Linked DNA regions of Puniceicoccus vermicola. Each later gene encodes a partner of the first gene's protein in a complex. Links are inferred from orthologs where the notes say so. Each region holds a gene or a part of one and is shown in the gene's direction. Other genes may lie near its edges.

Region 1 (2,867 bases):
TGCCGTACTTCTCCTGATAGGTAAAATCCGCATGCGAGGGGCGAAACTTTTCCTTCATCTCGCCGTAATCCGAAGAACGCTGATCCTCATTGAAGACGGCCATCGAAATCGGGGTTCCTGTGGTTTCCCCCTCGAAAACCCCGGAAAGAATCTGCACTCCATCCTTCTCCTTGCGGGGGGTCGTGATCGAGCTCTGCCCGGGCCGACGACGGTCGAGGGCCTGCTGGATGTCGGCCTCCGACAAAGGAAGAAGCGGGGGACATCCATCAATGACGACTCCGATCCCCTTCCCATGGCTTTCACCCCAGGAAGAAATACGGAAAAGCGTGCCGAAAATACTGCTCATTCCCCCCTTCCTAGCAGCTTTCTGCATTCAGACAACCGCAACTTTTGCGGATCTACGTCGCTTCCCGGGCCGCATCAGCAGAAGTCTCGAAAAATGGAGGGGGTTTTCGGTTGCATCGAGGAGGTTTCGGGTGTTGGATTCTTTCTGGCCGGGTCCTATGCAACGCAGGACCAGTGAACCCCGCCAGGCCCGGAAGGGAGCAACGGTAGCTGATGTCCGCGTGTGCCGTAGGGTGCCTGGCCTTTTTTTTTATTTGCTTCGCAGGACTCTCCAGCCGTAAATTTTTTACACTGGATGACCGGAGGATCCACCCCACTTCCTCCCGATTCTCTCTATATGACTGAAATTTGGACCGAAGTGGGTATTGCTCTCTCGGCAGCGACATTAGCCGCCGCCGCAGTGATCATTGCCCTCAAGTATTGGCCTCCCCGGGGGGCCAAGCGGGGAAGTCACGCCCAGCAGGGACCCTCTGAGGAACTGCAAAGACGCATCGAGCGCGTCCGATCCATTCAACAAGAGACCGAAGAAACCCGGAAGGAAGCCGAGGAAAACCGTGCCAACCTCGAACAACGCCTCCTCGAAATCGCCGGGATGAGCCGCGAAGACGCCCGTGCCGAGCTCACGGCCCAGATGAAGGAGAGCTCGGAGGAGTATCTCGAAGAATTGCGCCACGATCTACTCGACGTGCCCGAGGCTCAAGTCGAGGCCCGCGCCCGCGCTGTCCTCCTCGCTGCCATGCAACGCGTCGGATCCACCCCGATGTCGGAAGAAACCTCGACGACCGTCTCCCTGCCCAACGACGACATGAAGGGACGCCTGATCGGGCGGGAAGGCCGCAACATTCGCAGCTTTGAATCCGTGACCGGGGTCTCGCTCCTGATCGACGAAACGCCGGACACGGTCCTCCTCTCGGGATTCGACCCGGTCCGCCGGGAAATCGCCCGCGTCACTTTGGAAGCCTTGATCAAAGATGGGCGAATTCATCCGGCGAGCATTGAGGAAAAACACCAAGAAGCGTTGGCCGAGATGGATAAGGCCGTTATCAGCCTCGGTGAAGAAGCGATCCGCAAACTCCGCCTCTCCTCCATCCACCCCGAGATCGTTTCCCTCCTCGGTAAACTCCACTTCCGCCACTCTTTCAGCCAGAACACTCTCGATCACAGCATCGAAGTCGCTTTTCTCTGTTCCCTGCTCGCTTCGGAAATCGGGTTCGACCCGGTTCTGGCCAAGCGCGCGGGGCTTTTCCACGACTTGGGCAAGGCGATCAGCCACGAATTTGAAGGGAGCCATGCTTCGGCCGCCGCCAAAATCCTCCGTCACCACGGCGAGCCGCCCGAAGTGATCAACGCGGTCGCCGCCAGTCATGAGGAGGTCGCCGCCGAGAGCCCCTACGCCGGACTGGTCATGCTGGCGGACAGTATTTCCGCCGCTCGCCCCGGAGCCCGCGCCGACTCGACCGAGGGCTACATCCAGCGGGTGCGTTCTTTGGAAAACCTGGCCCGCGGCTTCGAAGGCGTCAAAGATTGCTACGCCCTCCAAGCGGGCCGCGAGATCCGCGCCATCGTCGATCCGGAAAACGTACCCGACGATCAGGCCAAGCGTCTCGCCCTGCAGATTCGCCATCGCATCGAGAACGAGCTCCAGTATCCCAGCACCATCAAGGTGACCGTGATCCGGGAGTCCCGCTTCTGCGAAACCGCGAAGTGATACCGAATTTAGGAAGTTTTGATAGTTATGGCGGGATGAGAAATGAGCCTGAGCGAGGCGGCCCAATTGGAGGCGGGTCTGCGACCCGTGCCATTTGAGCTAACGCTGCTCAGGCTCATTTCCCGCCCGTCCCAGGGGGATGCGCCCAGAATCGAAGGTCGCGGCGTTGCAGGGATCGGAGCGTATCTCGATACGAATCAGATCCCTGCGCCTTGCGCTGCTTCGATTCTGCGCTGCACCATAACGGTCAAAACTTACTAAATTCGGTATAGGGTCGATCCGTCGCAACGCAATTCTCGAAGCGGAAGCGCGATAGCGATTTCGATAATCCCCCAAGGAAAGAGGCTCCTCTGCGGACTCCACTAGAAATGGCTTTCGTAATTCCTCTCCCCCAAATTCCGCTAGTTTCGCAGGCCCCCCACGCATCCTCCTTGATTTTTTCCTAGCCCAAGCGACAGAGGCGAGACAGCGTAGCGGAAAGTGCTTCGCTTCTTCGTCAGACGCCTTCTCATTTCGATCCCGATACTCTTCGCGGTCGCGACCCTGACCTTTTTTCTCGTCCGCGCCGCTCCAGGGGATCCGTTTGCCGATGAAAAGAAGATCCCCGAGTCCAGTCGGGAAGAAATCGTCGCCTTCTACGGACTCGATCTTCCGCTCTGGCATCAATACCTGCGCTTCCTCGGAAACATCGCTCGACTCGATCCCGGCTATTCCTACTCGCACCCCGGCTATTCGGTCACCGAGATCATTGGGAACCACTTCCCCATCACTCTCGCCTATGCCGTACCCGGCTTCCTCCTCGCTCTGGCCATCG
Region 2 (2,941 bases), on another replicon or contig:
ATCTCTGAATTCCAGACTCACGAAGGCGACAGCGGTTCCGCTGAGGTCCAGATTGCGCTGCTGACCGCACGCGTCTCTCACCTGACCGAACACCTTCGTACGCACCGGAAGGATTTTCACTCCCGCCGCGGACTTCTGAAGATGACAGCTCGCCGTCGTAAACTGCTCGACTACGTCAAGCGCCACGACCTCGACAAGTACAACGAGCTGCTGAAACGTCTGAACATCCGCCGATAACCGGCCTTTTTTACGGAAGTTCAAGAATCACCGTGTCTTCCCTGGGATGCATGAGAAGAGGGAAGACCAAAGCCACATGCGGAACGCCGCTGTGCGCGCAAACCCCAACTCAAGCACCTAGGTAATAGATATGGAACAAAAGCACACCGTCCGGGTTGAAGAACTCGGCCTCGAAATCGGTACCGGCAGCCTTGCCAATCTGGCAAGCGGCGCCGTCACAATCTCTCTCGGCGAGACCACTCTCTTTGCGAGTGCCTGCGCCGCGAAAACTCTCCGTCCGGGACAGGATTTCTTCCCTCTCACGGTCGACTACCGCGAAAAGTTTGCGGCTGCGGGACGTTTTCCCGGTGGCTACTTCAAGCGTGAAGCTCGCCCGACCGAGAAGGAAATCCTGACCTCCCGTCTTTGCGACCGTCCCCTGCGTCCCCTCTTCCCGAAGGGATTCATGAACGAAGTCCAGGTCATCGGCATGGCCCTCTCGATCGACGGGATCCATGAGCCGGACATCCTGATGGTCAACGCCGCTTCGGCAGCTCTGATCGTCTCGGACATTCCATGGAACGGCCCAGTCGGCTGCGTTCGCGTGGGTGAAATCGACGGCGAATTCGTCGTCAACCCAACGCAAGAGCAGATGTTCGACTCCACCCTCGACCTGATTTATGTTGGGAACGAGAAGGAGATGATGATGATCGAAGGCAGCGCTGACTTCATCTCGAAGGAACGCTTCCAGGAAGCCCTCGCCTACGGCCAGGAAAAGATCCAGCCGATCATCGCCGCACAGAAGGAACTCGCTGCCAAGGTCGCCAAGGCCAAGAGCGAATTCGAACTCTACATCGCCAAACCCGAGATCCTCGCCCTTTGCCGCGAGTTGGCCGGGGACAAGCTCGAAGAAGCGATCTTCATCGACGATAAACAGTCCCGCGGGGCCGCCGTCGACAAGATCAAGGCCGAAGTCGCCGAAGCCGTGAAGGCCAAGGTCGGCGAAGAGGAATTCGACGAAGATCAGATCTCCCTCTCATTCGAAGTGCTGCAGGAAGAAGTCTACCGCTCGAACATCCTCGAAAAGGGCAAGCGCGCCGACGGACGTGGCCCCGGAGACCTCCGCGAGATTTCGGCTCAGACCGGCGTCCTCCCGAAGGTTCACGGCACCGCCATCTTCAACCGCGGCGAAACCCAGGCTCTGGTTTACACCACTCTCGGCACCAGCAAAGACTCGCAGGACCTCGACGCCCTCACCGGCGGCGCCAATGCCAAGTCTTTCTACCTGCACTACAACTTCCCGCCTTACTCGGTCGGGGAAACCGGTCGCTTCGGCTTCACCGGTCGTCGTGAAATCGGTCACGGAAATCTCGCAGAGCGCTCGCTGCTGCCGATCATTCCGTCCGAAGACGACTTCCCCTACGCCATCCGGATCGTTTCCGAGATCATGGGCTCCAATGGCTCGACCTCCATGGCTTCGATCTGCGGAGGTTGCCTCTCAATGATGGACGCCGGGGTGCCGGTCTCGGCCATGGTCGCCGGGATCTCCGCCGGTCTCGTCACCGAGATGAACGACGAAGGCGAAATCACCAAGTACAAGGTTCTCACCGACATCATCGGTGCGGAAGACCACTTCGGTGACATGGACTTCAAGATCGCCGGTAGCCGTGACGGAATCACCGGATTCCAGCTGGACCTCAAGATCCAGGGCATCCCCTTCGACATCGCTCACGAAGCGATCGAAGCCGCGACGGAAGCTCGCTTGAAGATCATCGACAAGATGGCCGAAGCTCTGCCGGAACCGCGCACCGAGATCAACCCGAACGCACCGCGCATCCACTCGATGAAGATCGATCCGGACAAGATCGGTGCCCTCATCGGCCCCGGCGGCAAGAACATCCGCCGCATCCAGGAACTTACCGGTGCCGAAATCGACATCAACGAGGACAACAGCGGTCGCCTGCTCGTCTTCGCCCGCGGAGCCGACACGCTCCAACGCGCCATCGAAGAAATCGACCTCTGCACCGCAGAGATCGAAGTGGGCCGGATCTACAAGGGTATCGTTCGCGGCGTGAAGGACTTCGGCGCATTCGTCGAATGTCTCCCCGGCAAGGAAGGCCTCTGCCACATCTCCGAACTCGCCGACTTCCGCGTCAAGAAGACCGAAGACGTCTGCAAGCTCGGTGACGAACTCGTCGTCAAATGCATCGGCATCGACGACAAGGGCCGCGTCAAGCTCAGCCGCAAAGCCGCCATGGCCGAAGAAGCCGAGCCAGAAACGGCCGACGCCGAAGCCTAAGCCAAAACCGGTAATATCTTTCATCAAGCCCGGCGGGAAACCGCCGGGCTTTTTTGTGTGCGGAGGTCCGCGCAGCTGAATGACGAGCGGGCAACCCCGATCCAGCTGTTCTAGTAGGACAGCAGCTTCAGCTGCGTCCCGGCGGCGGCGCATCGGAGATCAACGCTCCCGAACGGAGCCCAAGATTTCGAAACGGCTATCGCCATTCCGTTCCAAATTCCTTCTGAACCGTGAGAAGACACTCCATCGTGCAAGACCGCGCAGCTAAAGCTGAGCGGGTACGTCCCGATCCGACGCCCTCCAGTAGGACAGCAGCTTCAACTGGGTCCCGGCGGGAACGCATCAGAGATCAACGCTCCCGCACGGAGCCCAAGACTTCGAAACGGCTATCGCCATTCCGCTCCACATTCGTTCCTTAACCAAAGG
Region 3 (2,826 bases), on another replicon or contig:
TACAAGATCGCCCCGGTCGAGGATACCCTTGGCACGGCGGACATCTACGTAACCACGACCGGCAACAAGGACATCATCACCTTCGCTCACATGGAGAAGATGAAGGACCAAGCCATCGTTTGTAACATCGGTCACTTCGACAACGAAATCCAGATGGAGAAGCTGGAGAATGCCGAAGGGGTGAAGTTGATGAACGTGAAGCCGCAGGTCGATCAGTGGACTTTCCCGGATGGACACTCGATCTTTGTTCTCGCTGAAGGTCGCCTCGTCAACCTCGGTTGTGCGACGGGTCACCCATCCTTCGTGATGTCGAACTCGTTTGCCAATCAGGTTCTGGCTCAAGTCGAGCTTTGGAAGAACGTCGAAAAATACACTCCCGGCGTCTACATCCTTCCCAAGCATCTCGACGAAGAAGTTGCCCGACTGCACCTCGAAAAGATCGGAGCCAAGCTCACGGTTCTTTCCGAAGAGCAGGCCGAATATATCGGTGTCAAAGTAGGCGGCCCTTACAAGCCCGAGCACTACAAATACTAGTCTCGACAGAGTCTCTTTCCGAAAGGTCGATGGGCATTCGCTCATCGGCCTTTCTTTTTGGGAAACAACAGCTTACGGGGATTTGGAGATGGCCAGGATCCGAAAGAGTTACGCAGTCGAGGGTGGGAGATCACTGCGATAAGTAGTCTGGCTAAAAATGATTGACGCGATGCAAGTTGGTGAGTCTGCCTTGCCATTTCCAGGGGGAGAGGATTGAATTTAGGCATGGCTGCAAAACGAAAGACGCGTTGCATTGGAATTTTGACGTCAGGAGGGGATTGTCCGGGTTTGAATGCGGCGATCCGTGGAGTGGCGAAGTCGGCGATGAAGCACGGAATTCGGGTGCTCGGGATTCCGGATGGATTTCGGGGGTTGGTCGAGAATCGATTTCTGCCTCTGGAGAATGTGGCGGTATCCGGGATTTTAACCTTGGGAGGAACTCTCCTGGGGACGAGTCGGGATAAGCCCCACAAGATGCCGATGGGCGAGCGGGTCTTAAATATGACCGATGTAGCCGTTTCGAACGCGCTCTCGCGGCAGATTGATTGTTTGGTGTGCCTCGGGGGGAACGGAACGCAGAAGAATGCCCAGCGGTTGCGGGAAGCCGGGTTGCCGGTGATTACCCTGCCGAAAACGATTGATAACGATGTGGCCAAGACCGATGTGAGTTTCGGTTTCGATACGGCCTTGAGCACAGCCACCGAGGCGATCGACCGGCTTCACACCACGGCGACCAGTCACCATCGGGTAATCGTCTGCGAGTTGATGGGGCACAAGGCTGGTTGGTTAGCGCTAGGGGCAGGAGTGGCTGGGGGCGCCGATGCGATTCTCTTGCCCGAGAAGCCCTACGATCTGAATCGGGTGGCTGAGCATTTGTTGGAACGCCGGAAACACAACAAGCGGTTTTCGATTATCGCCGTGGCGGAAGGGGCGCTTTCCGAAAAAGAGTTTCAGCAGAAGCAGGAAGAAAAGAAGGGCGGGAAAAAGCAGAAGAAATCGACCCCGAAGGAGGAGAAGGCTCGTCAGCTCCACGAAGGACCTCATCTGGTGCAGGAATCTCTTGATAGCCGAATTGCTCGCCAGCTCCAGGGGTTGACGGATCTTGAGGCAAGGACGACTTCACTGGGGCATGTCCAGCGGGGCGGGTCTCCATCAGCGCGCGACCGCTTGATTTGCACATTGCTCGGGACGAAAGCGGGGGAATTGCTGGCAGAGGGGAAATATAACCGAATGGTCTCCGTTGCGGGGGATGGAGTGACCTCGGTGCCGCTCGAAGAAGTGGCGGGTCTCTGTAAGACGGTCCCTCTCGATCATGATTGGGTCCGTGCGGCTCTCGAGGTAGACACCTGCCTCGGTTGAGCGGAGCTGGGCTCAGTCGATCTTCAGTTCCGCGCGAACAATATTCCAGAGGTCGCCAAAGGCATTGGCAGCTCGGCTATTGCGGGCGAAGGCAGATACTGGGCGTCGCTGTTCTCCCATTTGCTCCACAATGCTGGCAGAGGGAATCACGGCTTCGAGGAAGGGGTTGTTCGGGGTGTGGTAGACTTTCTCGATGGATTCCCGGTGCAGGCGTTTACGGGTGTCGGCCATGGAGAAGAATCCCTTTAACTTCTTCTTGGAGAGTTTTTCCTTTTTGAAAAATTCGGAGACCTGTTCGAAGCAGTTCAGGGACAAGGTTGAGGGGATCGTAGGAACGAGAACCAGATCGGATAGTTGGAAAAGATTTTCCGAGAGGAGCGTCAGTCCAGCGGGTGCATCGGCGATGATCAAATCGTAGTCGCCGTGGAATCCCTCGAAGAGGGAGGCGAGAGCGGTGTCCGATTTCTTTTCTTCGTCGAGTCTCCGGTCCAGATTCCGAAATTCCAAGTGAGCGGGCAGAACATCGAGGTGGATAAACTCGGTTTCGCGGACTTGTTTATGGGCGAAGGACTTTCCTTTGAGGAGTTTGCCCGTTTTCATCTTTGTCGGAGGAGCCGCTTGGAGGTAGAAAGTGGAGGCACCCTGTGGATCGAGGTCGCAGAGGAGAACGTTGAAACCGTCCCGCGCTGCAGCGTGAGCAAGGTTTACGGCGGTCGTGGTTTTTCCCACACCACCTTTCAAATTATAGAGGGAAAGGATCTTCATGATGACGGTAGAGCCCTGTTGAACAGGCTGGAATTCGCTGGGTCAAGAATGCGACAGAATTGGCACAATTGCAGCGATTTATGGGCCACTTTGGGGTTCTTCTCTTGCCAAATGGAGCGGAAGACCCATTTCCCCCCAATTTGGCCGCGAACCAATCACTCGGAGGGT

The links. Proteins that work in one complex are often made in the same cells at the same time.
Region 2: rny (region 1) and pnp share a complex: the UniProt entries of both Bacillus subtilis proteins name them as parts of the possible RNA degradosome complex. The link is inferred for Puniceicoccus vermicola from one-to-one orthologs.
Region 3: rny (region 1) and H5P30_RS00130 share a complex: the UniProt entries of both Bacillus subtilis proteins name them as parts of the possible RNA degradosome complex. The link is inferred for Puniceicoccus vermicola from one-to-one orthologs.

What each region holds. Positions count from the first base shown.
Region 1 is NZ_JACHVA010000139.1:44,754-47,620, reverse strand. It holds rny (ribonuclease Y), read left to right. Parts: upstream 1-682; coding sequence 683-2,053; downstream 2,054-2,867. Other genes in the region: H5P30_RS20510 (ABC transporter permease subunit), read left to right, coding at 2,534-2,867; H5P30_RS20515 (hypothetical protein), read left to right, coding at 2,096-2,314; aroC (chorismate synthase), read right to left, coding at 1-346. UniProt on the Bacillus subtilis protein: Endoribonuclease that initiates mRNA decay. Initiates the decay of all SAM-dependent riboswitches, such as yitJ riboswitch. Involved in processing of the gapA operon mRNA, it cleaves between cggR and gapA.
Region 2 is NZ_JACHVA010000035.1:200-3,140, reverse strand. It holds pnp (polyribonucleotide nucleotidyltransferase), read left to right. Parts: upstream 1-367; coding sequence 368-2,515; downstream 2,516-2,941. Other genes in the region: rpsO (30S ribosomal protein S15), read left to right, coding at 1-237. UniProt on the Bacillus subtilis protein: Involved in mRNA degradation. Catalyzes the phosphorolysis of single-stranded polyribonucleotides processively in the 3'- to 5'-direction. Necessary for competence development in Bacillus subtilis.
Region 3 is NZ_JACHVA010000004.1:15,939-18,764, reverse strand. It holds H5P30_RS00130 (6-phosphofructokinase), read left to right. Parts: upstream 1-759; coding sequence 760-1,893; downstream 1,894-2,826. Other genes in the region: H5P30_RS00120 (DEAD/DEAH box helicase), read right to left, coding at 2,814-2,826; H5P30_RS00125 (ParA family protein), read right to left, coding at 1,906-2,658; ahcY (adenosylhomocysteinase), read left to right, coding at 1-534. UniProt on the Bacillus subtilis protein: Catalyzes the phosphorylation of D-fructose 6-phosphate to fructose 1,6-bisphosphate by ATP, the first committing step of glycolysis.